DNA from 3 places in the Paenibacillus sp. B46(2026) genome. Region 1 is predicted to be linked to each of the others. Evidence: riboswitches for the same ligand, from Rfam matches in the RefSeq annotation. Region 1 holds a riboswitch; each other region holds the start of a gene.
What was found. A riboswitch is a leader RNA that binds a small molecule or an ion and turns the genes downstream of it on or off. The one in region 1 is predicted to bind S-adenosylmethionine.

Region 1 (4,401 bases):
TACAGTGCAGGCTTAACCCTGCGAATTCTGCGTTTTGCCGCCATGTTTAGTGCAGCCGTGCTCGGGTTGTTTGGTGTAGTTATGTTCTTTCTCCTCATCTGTACGCATCTGGCGAGACTATCGAGCTTTGGTGTGCCTTATGTTGAACCAGCCGTGCCTTATCGATTCGGGGAATGGAAGGATTTTGTGATCCGTGCCCCGCTAAATATGATGAAAAAACGTCCTGAGATGACTCATCCGACCGATAAGGACCGAACAAAATCATAAAGTGATTGAGGTGACAAGAAGTGAACAACTCTGAAGGAAAGATTAGTGGTAGACAGGCCGTGGTGATTATTGTCAATTACATGCTTGGTGCAGGCATCTTGACACTCCCTAGAACGGCCGGTAAAGCTGTTGGAACACCAGATGTCTGGATTTCCATTATTCTTTCCGGACTGATTATTACAGGTGTCGGCCTTATTATGGTCACCCTGTGTCGCAGATTTCCCGAGAAAACCGTGTTCCAGTTCACCCGTGAGATTACCGGGCGCTGGATTGCTTACATACTGGGCTGTGCCATGATTATGTATTTTATGGTCATTGCAGCATTCGAAATCAGAGTCATGGCAGATGTAACGGGCATGTATCTGCTCGAACGTACTCCAACCTGGGCCATTGTCATGGTTTTTATGTGGATTGGCATATATTTGATCTCCGGTGGACTTGCCGTCCTTGTGCGTGTATTTGAGATCATTTTGCCGATTACGCTGATTATATTTGTAATCGAAATTCTGCTCAGTAACCAGCTATTTGAGATCGGTAATTTGAGGCCGGTACTTGGAGAGGGAATCATACCGGTTATTAAAGGATTGAAGCCCTCACTACTGTCGTATACAGGTTACGAGGTGATGCTGGTCATGACCGCATATATGCAAGATCCGAAAAAAAGCAATAAGGCTATGACATGGGGCTTAATGATCTCGACAATGATCTACTTGATTACAGTTGTTATGGTTGTGGGCAGCTTGTCCCTTGACGGGATTAAGACAAGAACGTGGCCAACGCTGGATTTGGTAAGAAGCTTTGAAATACAAGGTTTAATATTCGAGCGATTTGAATCATTGTTGCTGGTCATCTGGATTATGCAGATTTTTTCGACAATGGCGATCACACATTACTGCGCTTCGGTGGGCATTCGTGATTTGTTTCGTATGAAGAAGATACAGGTCATTATGTATTGCCTGCTTCCGGTCATTTATTTGACTGCAATGATGCCCAAAACGGTGAATGAGACCTTTGCACTAGGGGATATGCTAGGCAATACATCCGTGTTTTTATTTGCTATTCTACCGCTGGTATTGCTACTGCTGAGTCTTATTCGCAAAAAAGGAGGCAAACATGCATGATTCCATTCCATATGTTCCTACGCTTAGCCGCTGTATTATGCATTCTGTTAACGATATCCGGATGTTGGAGCAGCCGGGAGATAGAGGATCTAAGTGTCTACGTTGGTCTCGGGATCGATATCGGCAAAGAGACGGAATTCGAGAAGAACACTGCAGCTCAGGGAGGAACGTATCCGATGCAGAAAAATGTGACAGCCACAGTACAGATTGCTCCGGGTAGTTCGAAAAGCCAGAAAAGCGAGCAATCCGGTTCACCTGCTTCAGGCAAAAGCTCCTATTCCAATGAACAGCTTACCGGAGATTCCTTGCTGCAAATCTTTCGTCAGTTTGCACTAAGGCGAGATCGTCCACTTATCGGACATCATCTGAAGGTTATCGTTGTCTCCAAGGATATTGCCAAAAAGTATGGTCTGGACCAACTCCTTGATTTAGTCCTTCGAGATAACGATATTCGTCCAAATTGCCTGGTCCTGATTAGTCATCATCGTGCGGTAGATGTACTGACTTCACAGGACCCTTCCCGGATTCCTGCATTTCATCTCACAGGAATAACGAACAATTCGTACATTTCCAATAAGATTCTGGACCCAGTCTTGCTCTCCAAATTAGATGCCAAAATGCAATCCGGATCCAGCTTCCTGCTTCAAAATGTGCTGAATTCCAATGGAGAAGATGAGTTCTCCGGAGGCAGCGTTTTTGATGGAAAGACGAAAAAATTTCTCGGGGAACTGAGTCAAACGGACCTGGAAGGGCTATCGTGGATTAAGCCTAAAGCAAAAGGAGGCGTCTTGAAGACATATAACAAGGAGGGGTTCACCGTTATATTTGAAACGAAGAAGAAAAAAACAAAAGTAATTCCGAAGGTGGTCGGCGATGATATATCGTTCCATGTAAAGAACGAATCTGAAGGCTGGCTGATGGAGGATTGGCGTGTTCCCGAAGAAGAGCTAGAGGAGGCTTACCTCAAAGAGCTGGAAGAGGAATTTGCTGAGCTGGCCGAGCAACAGGTTCGACAGGTTCTCTACAAACTTCAACACACCTATAAAGTAGACGTTGCTGATTTTCGGGATAGTCTGCGCATCAAATATCCGGAAACATGGAAAAAGGTCAAAGACGATTGGGACCAAATTTTTAGCACCGTGCCGATTACTTATGAGGTGAACCTCAGCATTAACAGTCCGGGTTCCTCAACCGACTAGAAACATGTTCAATTTTGAATAACTGTTGACACATTCATGATAGATCGCTATATTTATAAAAAATCATTTTCTTATCCAGAGAGGTGGAGGGACTGGCCCTTAGAAACCTCAGCAACAGATCTGAAGGATACTGTGCTAATTCCAGCGGGTGAAAGCCTGATAGATAGGAGCGTTTGTTTTTATTTGTCAGTAACGGCGCACTCTTTAGGAAGAGTGGGTCTTTTTTGTTTTTTCTGGATGAAGAAGTAGGGGAGCAGCAGGTATGGAGAACAACAACGATAAAGGGCATTTTCAGCGGAAAATGCAGGCACGGCATGTGATCATGCTCTCTCTCGGAGGAGTCATTGGAACGGGATTATTCCTCAGCTCGGGTTACACGATTCAGCAGGCGGGACCACTGGGAACCATTCTGTCCTACCTGATCGGAGCAATCGTCGTATATCTGGTCATGCTATGTCTCGGTGAACTGTCTGTTCATATGCCAGAGACGGGAGCATTTCATAGCTACGCAGCCAAATACATCGGACCAGCAACAGGATACACGGTGGCCTGGTTGTACTGGTTAACCTGGACGGTTGCCCTTGGTTCCGAGTTTACAGCCGCGGGACTGCTAATGCAGCGTTGGTTTCCATCGGTGAACGTATGGATCTGGAGCGCGCTGTTTGCACTGATGATCTTTTTGTTTAATGCACTGACGGTAAAATTTTTCGCGGAATCGGAGTTCTGGTTCTCATCGGTGAAAGTAGTTACCATCGTAATCTTCATTATTATCGGTGGCGCAGCCATGTTTGGTATCATTCCGATGGCGGATGCTGAACCTGCTCCGTTTCTATCGAATATTACAGCATCTGGATGGTTCCCTCATGGGGCTACAGCGATATTGATGACCATGCTTGCTGTAAATTTTGCATTCTCAGGCACCGAGTTAATCGGCATTGCTGCCGGGGAGACGGAGAATCCGGAAAAGACAATACCAAAGGCTATTCATACAACGCTGTGGCGTTTGGTGATTTTTTTCATCGGAACGATTATTATCTTGTCTGCCTTGCTGCCTATGTCGGATGCCAGTGTACTGCAAAGTCCATTTGTAGCGGTCATGGAGCGAGTGGGTGTACCGTATGCAGCAGACATTATGAACTTTGTTATTCTAACGGCAATTCTCTCTGCTGCCAATTCAGGCCTGTATGCTTCATCACGGATGCTCTGGTCTCTGGCTGATAAAAGAACGATCTCTCCTTGGTTCGCCAAATTGACGAAACGCGGGGTACCGCTGAATGCGCTCCTGATCAGTATGGTTGGTGGTGCGCTCGCTCTGCTGTCCAGCATCATTGCGCCAGGTACCGTGTATATTACACTGGTCTCCATTTCAGGTCTGGCTGTTGTGGCCGTATGGATGAGCATCAGTGCTTCCCAGTACATGTTCCGTAGACAGTATATCCGGGAAGGACATGCGGTCAAAGATCTGGTCTACCGCACACCACTGTATCCGGCGGTACCGATTATCTCATTTATATTATGCCTGGCTTCATGCATAGGTATTGCTTTTGATCCTACACAGCGAATTGCGCTGTATTGTGGGATTCCATTTATCGCAGTGTGTTACGCAGCTTATTATCTGACAGAACGTGTGAATAAGAAAAGAGGACAAGTACATGACGCAAGTACAACAGATTAACCCCATAGAACAGATCCTGCGCGAACATCCGGTCATGATTCTGGATGGAGCGCTCGCAACGGAACTCGAACAGCATGGATCTGATCTGGATGATCCGCTATGGTCGGCGCGTGTGTTAATTGAGAATCCGGACGTTATC
Region 2 (4,401 bases), 3.0 Mb from region 1:
TGTGTGGTTCGCTGGCGCTTGCCAAATTGGCGTTGAACAAGTAGAGCAATAAGGGATTGACGAATTTTACCATTGTGGTATGATATGGGCAACAGCATAGCACGGTTAATGAGGAAGCACCTCTCTTGCATGGATTTTGCAGGAGAGGTGTTTTTTGTGCTGCCTGCAGGTAGCATATCTAACTCGTATAAGCTGAATATTCAAAGGGAGGGAACGAAAATGGAAGTCATTTTTATGAACAGATTGTCCAGAATGTCAGATCAGAACGCAGAGTATGCGCAGCTATGGATTGGGGAAGAGGAAGATAGCTGGCAGCTGGGATGGAGCCGCTATGAGGAAGGGGAGCGCGAGGACAGCATCTGGTACGAAGGGACCTCTTGGGAGGAGCTGCTTCATATTTACCGTCATCAGCTTGCCATACAGATGAGTGAGGGGTACCGACCGCAGTTGCAGGGGTTATTTCACGAGAATGATGATCTGAAGTCACGCAGTTATGGTGGGCAGCGACTCCATTGTTACAGTGAACTATACGGCAATGAGCAGTTATACACGGATCTGTGCACATGGCGCAGGAAGAGAGCTGTATCTGATCGGAAGGCACCGTATTTTATTGCAACGAACCGTCTGTTGCGTTTGATCAGTGCCTTTGTTCCGCAGTCGATGGATGAACTGATGCAGCTGCCCGGCGTAGGGGAGAGCAAAGCAACCGAGTATGGTGCGGAATGGATGGAGATTACGAACGGGTTGGAGCGTTCAACGACATTCCCACTGGACTGGGTATACACGGCTCTGAAGGAAGAAGAGTATGAGAGCTGGTTATACAAGCAGAGAGAGCAGAAGTACAAGCAGGAACTCGACAAGTTCACCACGCGCAAGCAGGTGCTTGAAGGCATGAAGGAAGGGTATACGTTAGAAGAGATTGCTAATCGATCCGGATTATCCCGACGCGAATTGATAGAGCTGTTGGAGACACTGGATCTCGAAGGTTATGACACCGATTGTCTTCTTGATGTAGAACTGGCAGTTATGCCTGAGAACGAACAAGAGGCCGTATGGAGTGCGTATGAGGAGCTGGGAGATACGTTCCTGAAGCCGGTATTACATAAGGTGTATGGAGGAGAGAAGCCCGACGGAGGAAGTCTGGAGCAGGTCTATGAAAGATTGCGTATGATTCGAATCCGCTTTCGTCGGCATGCAGAGACAGAGCAGAATGTAGGTTAGGTGTAGGATATAAAAAAAGACGAGGCGGATCTCCAACAGGAGTGCTTCGTCTTTGTTATTTCATACGGGTTCATACCCAGTCTTTCTTGCGGAAAATGAAGAACATGCTCAGACCCAGCGTAACCATCAGGCCAATCACAACAAAATAGCCGTATTTCCAGTTAAGTTCTGGCATATTCGTAAAGTTCATACCGTATATCCCTGTAATGACCGTAAGCGGCATGAAGACCGTAGTAATGGCGGTAAACACACGCATGATCTCATTCGCCCGGTTTGCAATACTGGATTGATAGGCTTCTCGCAAGTTGCCCATCAGGTCGCGGTATGTTTCAAAGGTTTCAGATATTTTGACGGCATTCTCATAGATGTCACTGAAATACTTTTGCAGTTGATCATCAATGAGACGCAGATCTTTTTTGTTCAGTGTGTTAATGACCTCTTTCTGAGGTCCAAGGACTTTCTTCAGCCACAGAATCTCACTGCGTAGCCCGATGATTTCATTCAAATGTGATTTTTTGGTGTGCATCAGAATGTCTTCCTCAAGCTTCTCAATTCGAGCTTCTATTCGGTCACCTACGGTGAAATAATTATCAACAATCAAGTCAACCAGCAAATACAGCAGACGATCGGGTGTACTGATTTCCTGTTCCCACAGGATTGGTTTCAGTGTGCGCAATTCGCTGACCTTCTGTTTCGTAACACTTATAATGAAATGTCTGCCGAGGAACAGGTTGACCGCACGTAGAAAAATCTCTTCATCATCGAAACGAATGCTATTAATCACAATAAAATAATGGTTCTCATAAATTTCAATCTTCGGACGTTGTTCTTCGTCACTGAGACAGTCTTCCACAGCCAGATCATGCATCAAGAACAGCGGCTGAAGTACCGCCAAATCGTCTACATCTGCATCAATCCAGTAAAATCCTTCCGCTGGTGGAGTCAGCGCCTGCTGAATGTCGTCCACCGGAATAAATACACCGTTGTTTACCAACCGGATTTTCATCGTTAATCTACTCCTTCTGCACCCGCCAAGCTGGCGGATATTATCATTATGGGCGCAAAAAGAACAAATCAGCCGGTCGGCAGCGGAGCCTGGAGATCAGGGCTGCGTTCACTTTATAATCAAACGGAAGTTACGTCCCGCTGCCGGCATGCTGATGTCAATTCTCTATGCAGTTTGTCGGAATTCGGCTGCCAGTCAGGCCTCGGGTCGCCATCCATTTAATATGTCACCTCTCACATAAGGGTTTATAACACCTTGTTTAGTATACCGCTGGTACAAGGTGCTTTCAAGCGCAAAAATGTGTCTATTTCGCGCTCTGAGGCAGTGTATGACAACAGATGATGAACGGTTCCGATCTGGAAAGCAGACATTGAACTGCACCTTGACGTGAGGGCATTAATGTAATAAAGTAGACGGTGAACCATATTCAATTACAATCTAATACAGCGAAATCTTATCAAGAGTAGGTGGAGGGACTGGCCCGATGAAACCCGGCAACCGGCGGTATACCGCACGGTGCTAATTCTTGCAGCGACCAAGTGCCCAATTGGCACTGTTGTAACTGAGAGATGAGAGAGGCGCATATCTATTTACATATGACCTTTCTCGAAATCCGAGGAAGGTCTTTGTCATATGCCCCGACTTCTCAGCAGTGATTTTCGCTAAGGAACTTGAGGTTGTCTGTAACTTTCTTTGGATGGACGTGTAATCCAATATATGTAGACAAACTCATGGCAGCCTATAACTGTATTGATGTGGACACATCAAGCCAGCGGTAGCTGCATCTATCAATGCACAAGGAGGAGTTAGACTTACCATGCCAATCAAAATACCTGATACTCTGCCAGCAAAAGAAGTACTTGAAGGAGAGAATATCTTCGTCATGGATGAAACTTCTGCTTACCAGCAGGATATTCGTCCACTCCGTATCGCTATATTAAACCTGATGCCTACAAAGGAAACGACGGAAACACAATTGCTTCGTCTGGTGGGAAATACACCCATTCAGGTGGATGTCGTTCTGGTACATCCCAAATCCCATACGTCAAAGAATACGTCTCAGGAATATTTGGATTTGTTCTATAAAACCTTCGATGAGATTGAGCACCGCCGTTTCGATGGCATGATTATTACGGGTGCCCCAGTGGAACAGATGGATTTCGAAGACGTGAACTATTGGAATGAAATCCAGGAGATCTTCGAATGGACCAAAACCAATGTGACTTCAACCCTGCACATATGTTGGGCTTCCCAGGCAGGTTTATACCATCATTTTAACGTACCCAAGGTTGCACTTGATGAAAAGTGTTTTGGCGTTTTCCCACATACCATCAACAAACCCCATGTTCCGTTGTTGCGTGGATTCGATGAAGTATTCAACGTCCCACATTCCCGTCATACGGAAGTGAGACGCGAAGATATTGAAAAGAATGAGAATTTAGAGATCTTGGCTGAATCCGAGGAAGCCGGTATCTTCCTGGTTGCCACCAAAGACGGCAAACAAATTTTTGCCACAGGACATGCCGAATATGACCCATTCTCATTAAAGTGGGAGTATGACCGGGATGCAGCGAAGGGTTTGGATATCGCATTGCCTAGACATTATTATCCGAATGACGATCCTTCCCGTGTGCCACCGGCTACTTGGCGCGCTCATGCCAACTTATTATTCTCTAACTGGCTCAATTACTATGTGTATCAAGAAACACCTTACGATATTGGCCCGCAAATTTAATCGAAATTACAGGAGGATGCAGCAATGGAAGACAACAGCAAGTTGAAAATCGAAAGCCGCTTAGCACAAATTGGGTCCATCAATGAACCGGTAACAGGCGCCATTAACTTTCCGATCTATCAATCCACTGCGTTTCGCCACCCGAAGCTTGGACAAAGCACGGGATTTGATTATATTCGTACGACCAACCCAACTCGCAAAGTGTTGGAAGAAGCGGCCGCAGCGCTGGAGTCCGGTGATGCAGGGTTTGCCTGTAGCTCGGGTATGGCCGCGCTGCAAACCATCTTTGCCATGTTTGGTCAAGGAGATCATCTGATTGTATCGCTGGATCTGTATGGCGGAACGTATCGTCTGTTGGAACGTATTCTGTCTCGTTTCGGCGTAACGGCAAGCTATGTGGACACGAATGACCTTGCAGCATTGGAGAATGTTCGTCAGC
Region 3 (4,401 bases), 360 kb from region 1:
CTGTTGTTCTGATTCTGATGCAAGTGGTCATCGGTATTTTCATGATGGTGACGATGAGCCGTCCGGAAGTATACATGTTCGTAGCTCTTGCGCATATGCTGGATATCGCCATACTGTTCGGGGTATTAACGTATATGAGTTTCCTGGTGTACAAGCTGCATCGCCCGGTTAATCGGTTCTAAATATGAAAGTCCACCATCCAGTGATGCACATCATTGGACAGGTGGACTTTGTTTGATGTCAGGGGGAACAGGGCAACCTATGGCAAGCTGCAATTACACGTTTACTCGGAATGATTATGTATTATAGTGATGAAACCTTGTTGATTTGGAAAAGAGGAGGTTATATATGCTGCGAACGTTGCTGGGAGAAAAGCCGCGTGTAAACGAAGGTTTGCTGAAAGAAGCAATGGAGTCCATGGCGCATACGCTTGAGCTATTTCAGCGACAAATGCATGTGGACCATGACCCCGCGCATGACTATCGGAAACTGTATGTGTGGACCCAGGGGCTTATCTCTTCACTGGATGAACTGGAGCAAAGCTGCTTCGCTGCTGCTCATTTTCGCCAAAAGGTCGTTGCAGGTTCTACGGACGATATGACGCCGCCCGAAAAAGCCGAGTATGCCCGGTATGTGTATTTCTACAAAGATGGCTTCATTCGCTGCTTTGCCATTCTGGATAAAGTCGGCACCGTATTGAATGAGATATTCCAGCTGAATACCTCAAATACAAAAGCGCACTTTTCTTATTTTACTGTGTTAAGACAGTTCGACTATGCGAGGGAGCATCATGATCTTGCCTTGCGGTTGATTCAGATCAAGGACTCTTATCGTGAGCCGATGAGCAAGCTCCGCAAACGACGTAATATGGAAATTCACTACATGAACTCCGAAATGCACGATGATTTGTGGCAGTTACATCAGACCTTGCAAGGTAAAGTGAAATTGGAGGATCTGAATCAACATGTGCAGGAAATGCGTCAGGGCGTGGATATGGTCTGTGAAACGTTAACAGCCTCTTATAGCTATATCAATAAAATATGGCAAAGAAATAATTCCCTTTGACAAATCGGAATACTTGGAATATACTGAGTTTCAATCGAATGTTACACAGATATGACTGATATTTCAGAAGTTATGTTCACATTATAAAGCATAAACTACATGAACTTATAGAATCCTACAACAACATATTTCTTATCGAGAGCGGCGGAGGGACAGGCCCGATGAAGCCCGGCAACCGATTTGTAACGACACGACACATGTGTCATTCGTTATAGATGTTAGGTGCTAATTCCTACAAAATGGTGCAAGACACGATTTTGGCAGATGAGAAGGTATATTCTTTCACGTAAAGAGCCCTCTTTGTATCTGCAAAGGGCTCTTTTTTTGTATGTATAGGGGAGTTTTCCTTTAGATCGGGTAAAGATACATGTAGGTGGTTGGAAAGGGGCAAGTGCGATTGATTGAATTAAAAGGTTTAACGAAGACGTACGGCAAAGGAGCAAAATCTACAACAGCATTATCCGAGCTGAATTTGAGCATTCAGAAGGGTGAAATCTACGGAGTGATCGGCCATTCTGGAGCGGGTAAAAGTACACTGATCCGTTGCATTAATTTGTTGGAACGCCCTACGGAGGGTGAAGTTTGGGTAGACGGGATCAACCTGACTGAACTGAATAAAACCGAATTGCAGCAACAGAGACGCAAGATCGGGATGATTTTTCAACACTTTAACCTGTTATCCTCGGCAACGGTATATGACAATGTGGCTTTTCCACTAAAGCTTGTGAATACACCCAGGGAAGCCATTGATCGCAAAGTGAAGGAAATGCTCACTCTGGTTGGTCTGGAGCATCATAGCAACAAATATCCGGCTCAATTATCGGGTGGACAGAAACAACGTGTAGGGATTGCGAGAGCACTTGCAAGTGATCCGAATGTACTTCTCTGTGATGAGGCCACCTCGGCACTTGATCCGCAGACGACAAATTCAATTCTGAAGTTATTGCTCGACATTAACGAAAAGTACAACCTCACGATTGTGCTGATTACACATGAGATGCACGTCATCCAGAATATCTGTGACAAAGTGGCTGTCATTCATCAAGGCGGCATAGTGGAACAGGGACCTGTAACCGAAGTATTCCTGAAGCCGCAGCATGCCATTACGCGGGACTTTATGATGCGTGATCATGAAGTTGAACTTGCCCTTGAAGAGACTGCTTTGGCGAATGCAGGCTTGGAATTACAGGCAGGTGCTGCTTCCAAACTTGTGAAGATATCCTTTTTGGGTAACAAAACGTATGAAGCGATTTTATCCAGAACGGTACGTAAAACGGGTGTGGATTTTGCCATCCTGCAAGGTACGATCTCTACGATCAAACAGGTTCCTTATGGTCAGCTGACCGTTCGGTTCGAAGGCGATACTAATGCGATTGACCGGACGATATCAGAATTAACCGCAGAGGGACTTGATGTGGAGGTGTTACGTTAACATGGATTTTTCAACCGTACGTTGGGAAGAGGTTGGTAAAGCTTCCATTGAGACACTGCAAATTTTGGGTGTATCAGGCTTGTTTACCGTAATCTTTGGTTTACCGCTCGGGGTGCTGCTGTTCATGACAGCCCGATCTGCTTCAACCCAGTCAAGGGTGGTGTACATTATACTGTCCCTGATTGTTAATATTTTGCGATCGATCCCATTTATCATATTGATTGTTGCTCTTATTCCATTCACTCGTTCACTCGTCGGTACAGCTACAGGGGTGCTTGGTGTTATCCCACCTTTAGTTATTTCAGCAGCTCCTTACTTCGCTCGACTGGTAGAGACAACAATGCGTGAAGTGGATCGTGGTGTCATTGAAGCGGCACAGGCAATGGGTGCATCGACTGGACAGATTGTAAGACGGGTACTGTTGCCTGAGGCACTACCTGGTCTGCTTGCTGGAATAACCATCACTATCGTTACGCTTGTCTCGTACACGGCGATGGCGGGTATGGTCGGTGGTGGAGGTCTGGGAACGCTGGCAATTAACTATGGATACTATCGTTATCAGGATGAAATCATGATTATATCCGTAGTCTCTATGATCATTCTGGTACAAATTCTCCAAATGGCAGGAGATCGCTTGGTTGTATTTTTCACCAGGAAATAACACATAGATAACATGAGGGGTATGCATTCATGCGGATACCACATGAAAAAATGATTAGAGAAGGGGTTTTACACATGAAAAAATGGTCTTTTGCTTTACTTAGTCTTATGCTGATTGCAGTACTTGCAGCTTGCGGAAACAACAAGGATGCCGATAGCGGCGCAGACAATGCCGGAGGCGCTCCGCGCACGGTAGAATTAAAAGTGGGAGCTTCACCAACACCACACGCTGAGATTCTGGAAAGCATTAAGCCTGAATTGGAAGCCCAAGGTATCCGTTTGCAAGTGGTTACGTTTAATGATTATGTTCAACCTAACCAGCAGCTTGCTGATGAAAAATTGGATGCAAACTTCTTCCAGCATCAGCCTTACCTGGACACCGAGAATAAAGAGCGTGGTTTCAACCTGGTTACGGTAACACCTGTTCATGTTGAACCTTTTGGTGGATACTCCAAAAAGATCAAGTCTTTGGATGAATTGAAAGACGGCGCAAAAGTAGCGATTCCGAGTGATCCATCTAATGGTGGACGTGCACTCTTGTTGCTCGCGAAGGAAGGCATCATTACGCTGAAAGACAACACAAACATCACATCTACGATTCAGGATATCACAGCAAATCCGAAGAATCTGGATATCATCGAGCTGGATGCAGCCATGATGCCTCGTCAATTGGATGAAGCAGATCTGGTATTCATCAATGCTAACTACGCGCTCGAAGCCAACCTGAATCCTGCAAATGATGCTTTGCTGATCGAAGATCTGCAAGGTAACCCATATGCAAACATCCTCGTTTCCCGTGAGGACAATAAGGATGCAGATGCAATCCAGAAACTGGCTGCTGCACTGCACTCCGAAGAAGTTAAAACATTTATCAAAGAACGTTACCAAGGTGCAGTTGAACCTGCAACTGAATAATTCACGATATGTATGATATGAAATGATATGATGTAAAGTTTGTAAGAAATAAGCCGTATATCTCTCCAGAAGAGATATACGGCTTATTTTATGTTACATAAGTCTGTGCTGACGCGGGGATCAACATAAGTCAGAGTTCTTCTGTTTTATCAGTGTTGGAGTGATGTCCAGATTGGCGGTAGTAGGATAATTCATTTTGATCAGCATACTGCTGCTCATCAGCTTCTTGCAGGTACGTTCTCTCGGTGGGAGAGAGTTTTTCTTCATCTCCGTTTGAGCTTTTGATTTTGTATCTGATCCACCCGATCAGACCGAGTACAACAACCAGG

Region 2: linked by a shared signal. The riboswitch ahead of metA (homoserine O-acetyltransferase MetA) and the one ahead of mmuP (S-methylmethionine permease) in region 1 are both predicted to bind S-adenosylmethionine.
Region 3: linked by a shared signal. The riboswitch ahead of AC1S8V_RS24460 (methionine ABC transporter ATP-binding protein) and the one ahead of mmuP (S-methylmethionine permease) in region 1 are both predicted to bind S-adenosylmethionine.

The regions. Positions count from the first base shown of each region.
Region 1 covers NZ_CM165907.1:5,869,530-5,873,930, reverse strand. The annotation lists gene AC1S8V_RS26145 (spore germination protein) at 1-267, shown strand, start outside; gene AC1S8V_RS26140 (GerAB/ArcD/ProY family transporter) at 288-1,388, shown strand; gene AC1S8V_RS26135 (Ger(x)C family spore germination protein) at 1,385-2,587, shown strand; SAM riboswitch class I at 2,656-2,757, shown strand; gene mmuP (S-methylmethionine permease) at 2,850-4,262, shown strand; gene mmuM (homocysteine S-methyltransferase) at 4,240-4,401, shown strand, end outside.
Region 2 covers NZ_CM165907.1:1,954,264-1,958,664, forward strand. The annotation lists gene AC1S8V_RS09000 (ROK family protein) at 1-44, shown strand, start outside; gene AC1S8V_RS09005 (HRDC domain-containing protein) at 220-1,221, shown strand; gene corA (magnesium/cobalt transporter CorA) at 1,292-2,227, opposite strand; SAM riboswitch class I at 2,679-2,803, shown strand; gene metA (homoserine O-acetyltransferase MetA) at 3,045-3,962, shown strand; gene AC1S8V_RS09020 (PLP-dependent transferase) at 3,987-4,401, shown strand, end outside.
Region 3 covers NZ_CM165907.1:5,510,911-5,515,311, reverse strand. The annotation lists gene AC1S8V_RS24470 (COX15/CtaA family protein) at 1-182, shown strand, start outside; gene AC1S8V_RS24465 (Cthe_2314 family HEPN domain-containing protein) at 349-1,065, shown strand; SAM riboswitch class I at 1,195-1,336, shown strand; gene AC1S8V_RS24460 (methionine ABC transporter ATP-binding protein) at 1,463-2,497, shown strand; gene AC1S8V_RS24455 (methionine ABC transporter permease) at 2,499-3,158, shown strand; gene AC1S8V_RS24450 (MetQ/NlpA family ABC transporter substrate-binding protein) at 3,233-4,072, shown strand; gene AC1S8V_RS24445 (DUF2167 domain-containing protein) at 4,203-4,401, opposite strand, start outside.